Regions from separate parts of the Kitasatospora sp. NPDC094028 genome, predicted to be linked through region 2. Evidence: predicted binding sites of a transcription regulator. Region 2 holds the regulator's gene; the other holds the start of a gene.
The links. Region 2 encodes HrcA, which represses chaperone genes, less so after heat shock. Its sites were predicted from a motif close to TTNGCACTCNGNNNNNCNGAGTGCNAA; they were not measured.
Positions count from the first base shown of each region.

Region 1: a site for HrcA is predicted at 2,854-2,880, ahead of ACPC54_RS11375 (FmdB family zinc ribbon protein). Genes of this name have one in related genera too.

Region 1 covers NZ_JBMVFA010000005.1:273,782-280,661, forward strand. Annotated here, with positions in the region: gene ACPC54_RS11355 (sigma-70 family RNA polymerase sigma factor) at 35-1,006, shown strand; gene ACPC54_RS11360 (hypothetical protein) at 1,171-1,428, shown strand; gene mscL (large conductance mechanosensitive channel protein MscL) at 1,462-1,878, opposite strand; gene ACPC54_RS11370 (hypothetical protein) at 1,909-2,196, opposite strand; gene ACPC54_RS11375 (FmdB family zinc ribbon protein) at 2,529-2,843, opposite strand; gene ACPC54_RS11380 (MFS transporter) at 2,969-4,321, opposite strand; gene ACPC54_RS11385 (potassium/proton antiporter) at 4,686-6,170, opposite strand; gene ACPC54_RS11390 (penicillin acylase family protein) at 6,410-6,880, shown strand, end outside.
Region 2 covers NZ_JBMVFA010000026.1:40,745-47,624, reverse strand. Annotated here, with positions in the region: gene ACPC54_RS29995 (Uma2 family endonuclease) at 1-433, shown strand, start outside; gene ACPC54_RS29990 (DUF3097 domain-containing protein) at 424-1,257, opposite strand; gene pspAB (PspA-associated protein PspAB) at 1,286-1,870, opposite strand; gene htpX (zinc metalloprotease HtpX) at 1,902-2,822, opposite strand; gene hrcA (heat-inducible transcriptional repressor HrcA) at 3,090-4,124, shown strand; gene dnaJ (molecular chaperone DnaJ) at 4,202-5,341, shown strand; gene ACPC54_RS29965 (16S rRNA (uracil(1498)-N(3))-methyltransferase) at 5,421-6,170, shown strand; gene ACPC54_RS29960 (S41 family peptidase) at 6,241-6,880, shown strand, end outside.

The DNA of each region.
Region 1 (6,880 bases), on a different contig from region 2:
CAGAGCTCGGCAACACCAGTCAAAGGGAGCAAGCATGGCCACCCGTGCCGTCGTTCGCGACAGGGCCGACCGGACTCGCGCGGCCCGCCCGACCAACTTCGAAGCCGACCGCGACCTGGTCGGCATGTACCTCGACGAGATCGCCAGGACGCCCCTGCTCGATGCCGCCGAGGAGGTCGAGCTCTCGCTGCGGATCGAGGCCGGCGTGTACGCCCAGCACCTGCTGGACGAGGACGAGCTGCCGAAGGGCGTCACCCGCGAGGAGTTGGAGGCGATAGCCGCCGACGCCGAGCGGGCCAAGGACGTCTTCATCCGCTCGAACCTCCGCCTCGTGGTCGCCGTCGCCCGCCGCTACCCGCGCAGCGGCCTCCCGCTGCTCGACCTCATCCAGGAGGGCAACGCGGGCCTGGTGCGCGCGGTCGAGAAGTTCGACTACGCGAAGGGCTTCAAGTTCTCCACCTACGCGACGTGGTGGATCCGCCAGGCGATCACCCGCTCGATCGCCGACCAGTCCCGCACGATCCGGCTGCCCGTGCACCTGGTCGAGGAGCTGGGCCGGATCCGCCGGGTGCAGCGGGAGAAGTCCAAGGAGCTGGGCCGCGAGGCCGAGCCGGCCGAGATCGCGGCCGAGCTGGACACCACCGAGGCCCGGATCAAGGACGTGCTGGACTGGGCGCGCGACCCGGTCAGCCTCAACATGTCCGTCGACGACGAGGGCGAGACCCAGTTCGGCGACCTGGTCGAGGACACCGGGGCGACGTCCCCCGAGGACGCCGTGATGGTCATGCTCCGCCGGGAGGAACTGGACGACCTGATCGGGCGGCTGGACGACCGCACGGCCTCGATCATCCGCTCCCGCTACGGGATGGAGGACGGCCGCGAGCGCACCCTGACCGAGGTGGGCAAGCAGCACGGCCTCACCCGCGAGCGGATCCGGCAGATCGAGAAGCACGCGCTGGCCGAGCTGAAGAAGATCGCCGACCACGCGGGCTTCGAAGCCGCCTGACCGGGGCGGGTGCGGATCCCGCCGGCCACGGGCCCGGGTGCGGAGCGCTCCGCACCCGGGCCCGCGCCGTGCGGCGGTGCTCGTAGGCTGGTGGGATCAGGCCCGGCGGGATCGGCGGGGCGGGATCGGCAGGGCGTGGCGCGGTGAACGACGGGGTGAACGGGATGAGCGAGCAGGGACGGGCGTCCGAGCCGGAGGCCGAGGCGGCCGAGGTGGCCCCGGAGACGCAGGGAGCGCAGGACGAGCGCGAGGCTCGGGCCAGGGCCCGGGCCAAGGCGCGCCTGATCTTCGGCGACCCGCTGGACCAGCAGTCCCGGGACGACACCGACACCGGCTGGGGCGACCGCCCCGGGGCGGGGGAGAGCGGTGGGCGGGGGCTGGACTGGTACCTGAGCCAGCGCCCGCCGCACCACGGCGGGTAGTGCCGCGCCCCAGCCGGTCGGAGCCCCGGGGGCTCAGCGCTGGGCGACCAGCGCGTCACGGATCTCGGTGAGCAGTTCGACCTCCTTGGCCTCCGCCTTGGCCGTCGCCTCGGCGGGGGTCTGCCGCCTGGCGGCGAGCTTGTTCATGGGCACGATCAGGACGAAGTAGACGACGGCCGCGGTGATCAGGAACTGCAGCACGGCGCTGAGCACCGACCCCCACAGGATGAGGATCCCGCGCGTGACCTCACCGGTGGCGCTCACCTCGCAGGGCCCCTTGAGGCAGGAGCTGTAGGACGCCAGGTCCTTGCTCCCGAACACGCCGATGATCGGATTGATCACGCCCTTGACGAAGGCGTTGACGATGTTGGTGAAAGCCGCGCCGATGACCACGGCGACGGCGAGTTCGACGACGTTTCCACGCAGCAGGAATTCCTTGAAGCCTTTCATGCCGCCTCGAACGACGGAGTCGTTCCCTGGTCACGGGTGATCTTCCGAAGCCGTGGATTGACAACCCGCTCGGCCCACCGGGCCCCCGCCGGGCGGCGGCAGCCCGGCCCACGCGGGCCCGGAGGCGAGCGCCGCGGCGACCGCGAGCACGAGCAGCGCGAGCCCGAGGAGGAGCGCCGGCCCGGCCCGCCGCCGGACGGCGGCCCGCCAGCGGTGCCGGCCGCCGCACCCGCGCCGGATCGGCGGGAAGCTCGGCACCTCCCGCCGGGGCGGGACGGTGGGGGCGGGCAGGGGGACGGTGAAGCTCAGGGCGGTCATCGGGCACCTCCGCACTCGGTCGGTCGATCAGCCGGTCGGTCGATCGCCGGTGCCCACACGATGCGCGCTCCACCCGTCACGGGAAATCCTTTTCCCCCCGCCTGTGGAAAACCCGCCCCCATCCGAAACCCGGTTCCCCCCTACGGATCAATTCGGCCCGCCCGAGGTTTGGAACCGGACGCGAAAAGGCCCGCCGCCCCGCGTGAAGCGGGAGCGACGGGCCTTTTTCGAAGCGTTCTCGAAGCCCTGGTGAGCCTCCGAAGAGCCTGGAGAGCCTGGAGAGCCTTCGGACGCCTTCACCGGGCCGCCGGCCGAGCCGGCCTGCGCCGAGGTCAGCTCGCGGTCGAAGCCGGGGCCGACGAGGTCGTCGAGGAGGACGACGAAGAAGAAGAGGACGTGGACGACGACGAAGTGGAGGTCGTCGAGGACGTCGAGGACGAGGATCCGGCGCCCACCGAGCTGCTGGAGGACGAGCGGCTGTCGGTCCGGTAGAAGCCCGAGCCCTTGAACACGACGCCGACCGCGGAGAAGACCTTGCGGAGCCGTCCCTGGCAGTCGGGGCACGTGGTCAGCGCCTCGTCGGTGAACTTCTGCACCGCCTCCAGGCCGTTGCCGCACTCGGTGCACTGGTACTGGTACGTGGGCACTTGCTTCCTCCTGGCACTCTCGCCTGATGAGTGCTAACGATGGTCAATGATGCGGTATTCCGCGGGATCAGTCCAGCGACCCCGGGTGTGAGATGGGCCCGCCCGGGTTCAGCCCCGCCGCCCGCTCAGCCCTCGACCGCCCCCACCAGGGCCCCGGCGCCGCCGCGCTCCGCGGAGCCCGCGACCACCCGGCTCGCCGTCCCCGGCGCCACCAGCAGGTGCCGCAGCGACACCAGCGCGACCAGGCCCAGCCCGGCGCCGACCACCGGCACCAGGAACCCGACCGAGGGGCCGTGCCCGTCGATCAGCTTGCCGGCCACCATCGAGCCGATCGCCAGGCCCAGCCCGATCGCGCCGGTCAGCCAGGTGAAGGCCTCGGTCTTGGCGCCGTCCTGGACGAGCGTCTCGACCAGGGTGTAGCCGCTGATCAGGGTGGGTGCGATGGCCAGGCCGCAGACCAGCCCGGCGACGGTGAGGGCGACCAGGTTGGGCATCGCCCACAGCACCGAGGCGCCCAGCACCAGCATCGAGTAGCTCAGGACCATCCGCTGCTGGACGGGCCGCCGCCAGGCGATCACGCCGTACAGCACGCCGGCCAGCATCGAGCCGCCGGCGAAGATCCCGTACACGGTGCCGCCGGCGTCGTGCTGCCCGACCGAGTCGGCGAAGGCGTTCACCGAGACCTGCATCCCGCCGAAGACCGTGCCGACCCCGAGGAACGCCGCGGCCAGCAGCCGCACGCCCGGCGAGGCGAGCGCGGAGGCGCGCCGCACCCCGGGCTCGGGGACGATCCGGGCGGGGGCGGTGCGCCGCTGCGCGGCGAAGGCGAGGCCGCCGACCAGGGTCAGCGAGGCCTCGGCGACCAGCGCGGCCGCCGGGTTGGCGAAGGCGGCGATCCCGGAGGCCAGGATCGGGCCGATCACGAAGGTGAACTCGTCCGTGACGGACTCGAAGGCGAAGGCGGTGCTCACCCGGGCCGCGGCGGCGTCGGACGGGCCGTCCGCGGTGAACCGGGCCACCCAGCGGGCCCGGACCATCGCGCCGATCTGCGGCACGCTGCCGCCGGCCGGGACGGCGGCCAGGAAGAGGCTCCAGGCCGGCGCGTGGCCGAGCGCCAGCGCGATCAGCAGGCCGACCGCGGCGCCGTGCACCAGCACGGTCGGGACGAGCACCGCGGCCTGGCCGTACCGGTCGGCGAGCCGCCCGGTCTGCGGCCCGATCAGGGCCTGGGCGACGGCGGCGACGGCGGTGACCGTGCCGGCTGTGCCGTACGAGCCGTGGGTCTTGGTGACCAGCAGCAGGATGCCCATGCTGAGCATCGCGTAGGGCAGCCGCGCGACGAGGGCGGGCGCCAGGAACCTCCAGGCACCGGGGGTGCGCAGCAGCGCGCCGTACCCGACGCGGGCGGGGGCCTGGGCTGCGGTGCCGGTGTTGTCCGCGATCTGCGCGGAGTCGTCGACCGTTCGGCGGGCCGTCACGGTCGGTCCTTCCTGCTGCCTGGTAGCGCGGCAGGGCATGGGGTGGCCCCGACGGCGCCGAGAGTCGTCCTCTCGCGCGTCGACCGGGGTAGATACCGGGTCGGCCCGGCCGGTGGGCCGGGGTCCGGACCGCGGCCGCCGAGCGGTCGCGCCAACTCTGCGTCAGGCAGATGCTGGGTGTGTTCTCACAGTAGTCGAACGGAGTATCCGCCCCAGCATACCGGTTACGCGCGTAGACCCGCTAGGCCGGCCCGGTGAACCGGCTCACTGGACGAGACGACCCCCGCACCCCCGAGCCCCGCACCCCCGAGCCCCCGCACCCCCGAGCCCCCGCATCCCCAGCCCCGTCCCGCCCCGGCCGGGATCACTTCCCGTTCAGCCACCCCGCGAGCTTGCCGCCCTTGTCGACGGCCCGCAGCCGCCGCTCGGCCGCCTCGCCGACCTCGTCCGTGGTGACCACCAGCAGTTCGTCCCCGCCGCGCAGCATGGTCGCCTTGTCCGGCACGAAGGAGCTGCCCTCCCGTACGACGAGGGTGACCGCCGCCCCCTTGGGCAGCCGCAGCTCGCTGATCTCGACCCCGGACATCCTGGAGTCCGGCGCGAGCGAGACGGACAGCAGGTGCCCGTGCAGCTTCTCCAGTGGGGCGGACTCGATGTCGAGGTCCTGGCCCATCGCGCCCTCGCCGATCCGCAGCCGCTTGGCCACCCAGGGCAGGGTCGGCCCCTGGAGCAGGGTGAAGACGACGACCAGGATGAAGACGATGTTGAACACGTCGTCGGCCCCGTGCGCGCCCGACACCACCGGGATGGTGGCCAGCACGATGGGCACCGCCCCGCGCAGTCCGGCCCAGCTGAGCAGCGCCTGCTCGCGTATCGACACCCGGAACGCGGTGAGGGTGAGCACCACCGACAGCGGTCGGGCGACGAACACCAGCACCGTGCCGATCACCAGCGCGGGGATCACCGCGTCGCCCATGCTCTCGGGCGCGGCGAGCAGCCCGAGCAGTACGAACATGCCGATCTGCCCGATCCACGCCAGGCCGTCCGCGAAGCCGCGCACGGCCGGTCCGTGCGGGAGCTTGGAGTTCCCGAGGATCACGGCGCTGATGTAGACGGCGAGGAAGCCGGAGCCGTGCAGCAGCGCGCCGCCGGCGTAGGCGAGCACGGTCAGCGCCACCACGGCGATCGGGTACAGGCCCGAGGAGGGCAGCGCGACGTGCTTGACCGCGAACGCGCCCAGCTTGCCGACCGCGAGGCCCACGGCCGCGCCGATCGCGAGCTCGGCGACGATGGTGCCGAGCAGGACGTACCAGGTGTCGAGTTCGCCGGTGCCGGCGAAGGCGACGACGAGGATGACGACGGGCGCGTCGTTGAATCCGGACTCGGCTTCCAGCAGGCCGGTGAGCCGGTGCGGCAGCGGCACCATCCGCAGCACCGAGAAGACGGCCGCGGCGTCGGTCGAGGAGACGATCGCGCCGAGCAGCAGCGAGGTCTGCCAGTCCAGGCCGACCAGCCAGTGCGCGCCGGCCGCGGTGACGAAGACGCTGATCCCGACGCCGGCGGTGGCGAGCACGGTGGCGGCCGGCATCGCCGGTCTGACCTCGCGCCAGTTCGTTTTGAGCCCGCCCTCGGCCAGGATCACCACCAGGGCCGCGTAGCCGAGCACCTGGGTGAGCTCGGCGTTGTTGAAGGTGACGCCGATTCCGTTCTGGCCCAGTGCGACGCCGATCCCCAGGTAGATCAGCAGGCTGGGCAGCCCCGATCTGGTGGAGAACCGCACCGCGACCACCGCGACCAGCAGGATCACGGAGGATTCGAGCAGGATCTGGTTCAGGTGGGCGACGTTCACGCAGGGGCACCTCGGGCAGGCAGGGGCGGACGGGGTGTCTGGGTGGTGCTGGGGGTGACCCGTTAAGAAGTCGTCAATGCTCCTCTTGCGGATCGTTACTCAGTCTAACATTTTGCCATATCTTTAGCTTGGTCCCCCGTTCACAGCGTCCGGCCGACTCGGCCTAATGTGGTGCCCTGTCCCGGCACCAGGCCCTGGACACGCCCGCCCGCCCCGAAGTCAGGACCGCAAGGACCCAGATGCCCCGCTTGAAGAAGTTCCGGCGCGCCCGTCTGATCGTGATCGTGCTGGTCGTGCTGCTGGTGGCCGGCGTCGGCTACGGCGGCTACCGCGGGGTCGCCGCGGTCCGCGCCTCCTTCCCGGAGGTCGACGGCAGCGTCAAGGTCGCGGGCCTGAGCGCACCGGTCGACGTCAAGCGGGACGCCAACGGCATCCCGCAGCTCTACGCCGACACCCCCGAGGACCTGTTCCGCGCCCAGGGCTACGTCCAGGCGCAGGACCGGTTCTGGGAGATGGACGTCCGCCGCCACATCACCGCCGGCCGGCTGTCCGAGATGTTCGGCGACAGCCAGGTCGACAACGACGCCTTCATCCGCACCATGGGCTGGCGGCAGGTCGCGCAGAAGGAGTTCGACACCAAGCTGTCGCCCGAGACCAAGAAGTACCTGCAGGCCTACTCGGACGGCGTGAACGCCTGGCTCGGCGAGCAC
Region 2 (6,880 bases):
CATTGTCGAAGCCATCCGGGACCAGGTTCCCCGGGCGAGGTGGTACCGCCTGACCACGCAGGACATCGACCTTCCCGGGTTGACCAGCGAGCCCCAGCCCGATCTGGTCGTGTTCGAGCGGGACGCCTTCGAGGGCCCCGGCCGCCTGGTTCCCGCGCCGTTCCTCACGCTGGTGGTCGAGGTCGTCTCGAAGACCAGCGTCCTGCGCGACTACCGGACCAAGCGGGAGCTGTACGCGGAGGGCTCGATTCCGGCGTACCTGATCGTCGACCCGATCAAGGCCGTCTGCGTGCTGCTCACCGAACCGACCCGGTCGAGCGCCTCAGGGCTGCCGGACTACGTGTCCGCGCGGACGACCAAGTTCGGCGAGCCCATTCCGGTGGATCTGCTCGGCATCACGCTCGACACCTCGGAGTTCCAGACCTACTCCTGACCCGGCAGGGCCGTGAAGTCGATCAGTTCCTCGACGCGGCCGAGGAGTTCGGGTTCGAGGTCCTTGTAGCTGTTGACCCTGGACAGGATGTGCTTCCAGGCGGCCGGGGTGTCGACCGGCCAGCCGAGGCGGCGGCAGGTGCCCTCCTTCCAGTCCTCACCCCGGGGGACGGCGGGCCAGGCGGGGATGCCCACGGAGGCGGGCTTCACGGCCTGCCAGATGTCGATGTAGGGGTGGCCGACGACCAGGACCGACTCGCCGGTGACCTTGGCGGCGATGCGGTGCTCCTTCGTTCCCGGGAGCAGGTGGTCGACCAGGACGCCGAGGCGCCGGCCCGGGCCCGGGGCGAAGTCGGCGACGATCGCGGGCAGGTCGTCGATGCCCCGCAGGTACTCGACGACGACGCCCTCGATCCGCAGGTCGTCGCCCCACACCCGCTCGACCAGCTCGGCGTCGTGCCGGCCCTCGACGTAGATGCGGGACTCGCGGGCGACCCGGGCGCGGGCGCCGGGGACGGCGACCGAGCCGGAGGCGGTGCGGCCCGGGGTGCGGGAGGGGGCGGGCCCGGCCGGGCGGACCAGGGTGACGACCCGGCCCTCCAGCAGGAAGCCGCGCGGGACCAGCGGGAACACCCGGTGCTTGCCGAAGCGGTCCTCCAGGGTGACGGTGAACCCCTCCGCCGTCTTCTCGCAGCGCACCACCGCCCCGCAGAAGCCGGTGGCGGCCTCCTCCACGACCAGGTCGCGCTCGGCGGCGACCTCCGGGGCGGGGGCCTGCTTCTTCCACGGCGGGGTCAGGTCGGGTCCGTACTGGCGGCTGCGCATGCAGGCGACTATACGGACGGACGGGCCGTCAGAGCCCCGGCGCACCCCAGACCGGGAACCAGCGGCCGAGGTCCTTCTCCAGCCGCAGGTCGTTCCCCAGCATGGCGTTGACCTGCAGCTCCAGCGGGCTGTTGCGGCGCTCTCCGCCGCCGGGCATCGGGGCGAACGGGTAGAAGGTGCCGCGCTTGTAGAGGTAGACCAGCGCCAGCGACTGCCCGTCCGCGTTGCGGAAGCCGACCAGCGAACAGAGCAGCTGCGGCCCGAATCCGTTCGCCTCCAGCTCGCTGTTGACCGCGTGCAGGTCGTTGACCAGCTCCGGCAGCTCCTCGGGCCGGTGCCGGGCGAGCAGCCAGGAGTAGCCGTAGCCGTCCTTGGAGGCCTCGACGGGGACGCCGCCGCGCTCGGTGTCGGCGTCGAGCAGGGCGCGGACCTGCTGCTCGACCTGGACGAAGGCCGCACCCTCGACGGCCGCGAAGCAGACCGCCCCGAGCCCGGTGGGCAGGAACCCGGCGGCGGCCTCCAGGGTGAGGGCGGCGGACGGCACGCCGAACAGCTGGTCGAGGTCGGGCCTGACGGGCTTGCTGCGCCCGAACAGCGTGTCCAGGAATCCCACGGCGGTCCTCTCGTCGGTCGGGAAGGGGCGGTCAGCGGCCGAGCTGCTCGGAGATCTTCGCGAGCTGCGCCAGCCGCTTCTCCAGCGTCGGGTGGGTGGAGAACAGCTGCGCGGCGGTCTCCCGGGCGCTCAGCGCGGGGGCGAAGTAGAAGGCGTTGTACGGCTGCGACTTGCGCAGGTCCTCGGTGGGGATGGCGGCGATCTGCCCGGTGACCTTGGTGAGCGCGGCGGCGAGGGCGCTGGGCCGGCCGGTGAGCTGGGCGGCGGCGCGGTCGGCGGCGAGCTCGCGGTAGCGGGAGAGCAGCCGGGTGAGCAGGAAGCTGATGGCGTAGACGACCATCGACACCAGCGGGATGATCAGGGCCGCGATGGCCGCGTTCTGGTCGTTGTTGTTGCGCCCGCCGCCCATGAACCCGCCGTACAGGGCGATCCGGGTCATCGCCCCGGCGAGGACGCCGAGGAAGCCGGCGACGGTCATCACGGCGACGTCCCGGTGGGCGACGTGCGACAGCTCGTGCGCGAGGACGCCCTCCAGCTCCTCGGGCTCCAGCCGGCGCAGCAGGCCGGTGGTGACGCAGACCACGGCGTTCTGCGGGTTGCGGCCGGTGGCGAAGGCGTTCGGCATGTCGTTGTCGGCGACCGCCACCCGGGGTTTGGGCATGTCGGCGAGGGCGCAGAGCCGGTCGACCGTGCCGTGCAGCTGGGGGTACTGCTCGGGGCTGACCGGGCGGGCGCCCATCGCCCGCTCGGTGATCTTGTCGCTGAACCAGAACTGGGCCACGAACAGCCCGCCGGAGATCAGGACGATCAGCGGCCAGGCGCCGCGCAGCAGCGCGATCAGCAGGCCGGTGAATCCGACGTACAGCAGCCCGATCACGAACATGGTGGCGACCATGCGGCTGGTCAGGCCGCGGTCGGGGGCGAACCGGGTGTGCTGGCCCGAGCTGGTCATCGCTTGCTCCTCCCAACGCCGTCGCTTTCGATGCTGCCACCCGGACGGCCGCCGGGCACCACCCGCGCGCGGGCCGTGTCGCGCCGGACGGGCGGAACTGCGGGCAGGATCACTCCGGCCGGGCCGTTCCTGCGGTCGGACCCGGGCCGTACACTGGCAGGTACGGTTCTGGCACTCGTGTGTTCGGAGTGCCAGGATCCGGGTCCTTCGCCGGAGCGGCCCGCAGCATCACAGACGGACAACGTGCGACGACGGAGGTGCGTGCCCATGGCCGGTGAGGTCCGCCAGCTGGACGAGCGCAAGCTCGCCGTGCTGCGCGCCATCGTCCAGGACTACGTCGGCACCGAGGAGCCGGTCGGCTCCAAGGCGCTGGTGGAGCGGCACAACCTCGGCGTCTCCCCGGCGACGGTGCGCAACGACATGGCGGCGCTGGAGGAGGAGGGCTACATCCACCAGCCGCACACCAGCGCCGGGCGCATCCCCACCGACAAGGGGTACCGCCTGTTCGTGGACCGGCTGGCCGAGGTCAAGCCGATGAGCGCCCCCGAGCGCCGGGCGATCCGGCACTTCCTGGACGGCGCCGTCGACCTGGACGACGTGGTCGCGCGCACCGTGCGGCTGCTCGCCCAGCTGACCCGGCAGGTGGCCGTCGTCCAGTACCCCTCGCTGTCGCGCTCGACGGTGCGGCACATCGAGCTGGTGGTGCTGGCCCCGGCCAAGGTGATGCTGGTGCTGATCACCAACACCGGCCGGGTCGAGCAGCGGATCGTGGACTGCCCGGGCACGGTCGGCGAGACCGTCCTGGCGGACCTGCGGGCCCGGATCAACGCGCGGGCGGCGGGCCAGCGGCTGCCGGACGTCCCGGGGCTCCTGGAGGAGCTGCCGGGCCAGTTCGAGCAGGGCGACCGGCCGACCGTCAGCACGGTCCTGGCGACCCTGTTCGAGGCGCTCGCCGAGCAGAACGAGGAGCGGATCATGCTGGCCGGCACGGCCAACCTGACCCGCTTCGGGCACGACTTCCCGCTCACCATCCAGCCGGTGCTGGAGGCCCTGGAGGAGCAGGTCGTCCTGCTCCGCCTCCTGGGTGAGACCGCGGACGCCGGGATGACGGTCCGGATCGGGCGGGAGATCGCCTACGAGGGGCTGAATTCCACCTCGGTGGTGTCGGTCGGCTACGGTTCGGGCGACGAGAGCGTGGCCAAACTGGGGGTGATCGGTCCGACCCGGATGGACTACCCGGGCACAATGGGGGCGGTGCGGGCGGTGGCACGGTACGTGGGTCAGATCCTGGCCGAGTCGTAGCAAGCAGGCTTCCGTCAGAATTCTGACGGGGGCGTCCAGTCGCAGCACTACTACAGGCGGAACAAGCGGAGCATTTGGTGGCCACGGACTACTACGCGGTACTCGGCGTCCGACGGGATGCGGGGCAGGACGAGATCAAGAAGGCGTTCCGGCGCCTGGCGCGCGAACTGCACCCGGACGTCAACCCGGACCCGAAGACGCAGGAGCGGTTCAAGGAGATCAACGCCGCCTACGAGGTGCTCTCCGACCCGCAGAAGCGCCAGGTCTACGACCTCGGCGGCGACCCGCTCTCCCCGGGCGGCGGCGGCGCGGGCGGCTTCGGCGCCGGCGCGGCGGGCTTCGGCTTCTCCGACATCATGGACGCCTTCTTCGGCGCCGCGGCCGGCCAGCGCGGCCCGCGCTCGCGCACCCGCCGCGGCCAGGACGCCATGATCCGGCTGGAGATCACCCTGGAGGAGGCCGCGTTCGGCACCACCAAGGAGCTCCAGGTCGACACCGCCGTCACCTGCACCACGTGCAGCGGCGAGGGCGCGGCCCCCGGCACCTCCGCGCAGACCTGCGACATGTGCCGCGGCAAGGGCGAGGTCTCCCAGGTCACCCGGTCCTTCCTGGGCCAGGTCATGACCTCCCGCCCCTGCCCGCAGTGCCAGGGCTTCGGCACCGTCGTGCCGACCCCGTGCCCGGAGTGCGCCGGCGACGGCCGCGTGCGCGCCCGCCGCACCCTGACGGTCAAGATCCCGGCCGGTGTCGACAACGGCACCCGCATCCAGCTGGCCGGCGAGGGCGAGGTCGGCCCGGGCGGCGGCCCGGCCGGCGACCTGTACGTCGAGATCGCCGAGACCACCCACAGCGTCTTCCAGCGCCGCGGGGACGACCTGCACTGCACCGTCACCATCCCGATGACGGCGGCCTCGCTCGGCACCCAGGTGCCGCTGCAGACCCTGGACGGGCTGGAGGAGGTCGACATCCGGCCCGGCACCCAGTCCGGCCAGTCGATCCCGCTGCACGGGCGCGGCATCACCCACCTGCGCGGCGGCGGCCGGGGCGACCTGATAGTGCACGTCGAGGTGCAGACGCCCACCAAGCTCGACGCCGAGCAGGAGGAGCTGCTGCGCCGACTCGCGGTGCTGCGCGGCGAGGAGCGGCCGTCCGGCCAGTTCGCGCCGGGCCAGCAGGGGCTGTTCTCGCGCCTGAAGGACGCCTTCAACGGCCGCTGAGTCCCGCTCGTCGTGAAGGGTGCCGGGGGAGATCCCCGGCACCCTTTCCGTGTCCCCACCCACCCGGAGGTACCCCGTCATGACCGCGCCCGTGTTCGTCGTCGAGACCGAGCGGATCGCCGCCGCCGCGCCCGGCTCGGTGGTGCGCCTGGACGGGCCCGAGGGGCGGCACGCGGCCGCGGTGAAGCGGCTGACGGCCGGCGAGGCGGTGACGCTCGCGGACGGGCTGGGGCTCGGCGTGGACGGGACGGTCGCCGAGGTGCTCGGCAAGGACGCGATCGACGTGACGGTGGCGGCCGTGCGCCGCGAGCCGGCGCCGGCGCCGCGGATCGTGGTCGTCCAGGCGCTGCCGAAGGGCGACCGCGGCGAACTGGCCGTGGAGACCATGACCGAGGTCGGCGTGGACGCGGTGATCCCGTGGTCGGCCTCGCGCTGCATCACCCAGTGGAAGGGCGAGCGCGGCGCCAAGGCGCTCGCCAAGTGGCGGGCCACCGCCCGGGAGGCGGGCAAGCAGTCCCGCCGGCTGCGCTTCCCCGAGGTGGGCGAGCCGGTGACGACCCGGCAGCTGCTGCCCGTGCTGGCCGGGGCCGCGTTCGCCGCCGTGCTGCACGAGGAGGGCGCCGAGCCGCTGGCGCACGCCGCGCTGCCGCACAGCGGTGACGTGGTGCTGGTGGTCGGCCCGGAGGGCGGGGTGTCGCCGGAGGAGCTGGCGGCCTTCGCCGAGGCCGGCGCGAAGCCGTACCGGCTCGGCCCCTCGGTGCTGCGCACCTCGACCGCCGGGGTGGCGGCGGGCGCGCTGCTGCTGGGGCGCACCGGCCGCTGGTCCTGAGCTCCCGGGCGCCGGGCGCGTCTGCCGAAATCGTGGGCGGGCGGGCGGTGCGGCTGCCTACGCTGGCCGCGTGACGGACTCCCTCAGCACCTCCGCGGGCGCCTATCCGCGCCACCCCCACCTGCACGGTGACCTGCTCACCTTCGTCGCCGAGGACGACCTCTGGCTCGCCCCGCTGGACGGCGGCCGGGCCTGGCGACTGACGGCCGATCACCTGCCGGTGCACCACCCCCGGTTCTCCCCGGACGGGCGGAACATCGCCTTCACCTCCACCCGCGACGGCGCCCCCGAGGTGCACGTGGTGCCGGTGGACGGCGGCCCGTCCCGGCGGCTCACCCACTGGGGCAGCGACCAGACCCGGACGCTCGGCTGGACACCGGACGGCCGCCCGGTCGCCGCGACCACGGCCGGTGAGGCGAGCCCGCGCCGCACCTGGGCGCACGCCGTGCCGCTGGACGGCGGCGCGTCGCGGCGGCTGCCGTACGGGCCGGTCGGCGGGCTGGCCTTCGAGCCGGGCGGCGACCGGGTGCTGCTGGTCACCAGCAACAACCGCGAGCCGGCCTGGTGGAAGCGCTACCGGGGCGGCCGGGCCGGCAAGCTGTGGCTCGGCCGGGACGGGGACGAGTTCGTCCGCGTCCACGGGGAGCTGGACGGCCAGCTCGACTCGCCGATGTGGGTCGGCGGCCGGATCGCGTTCCTGTCCGACCACG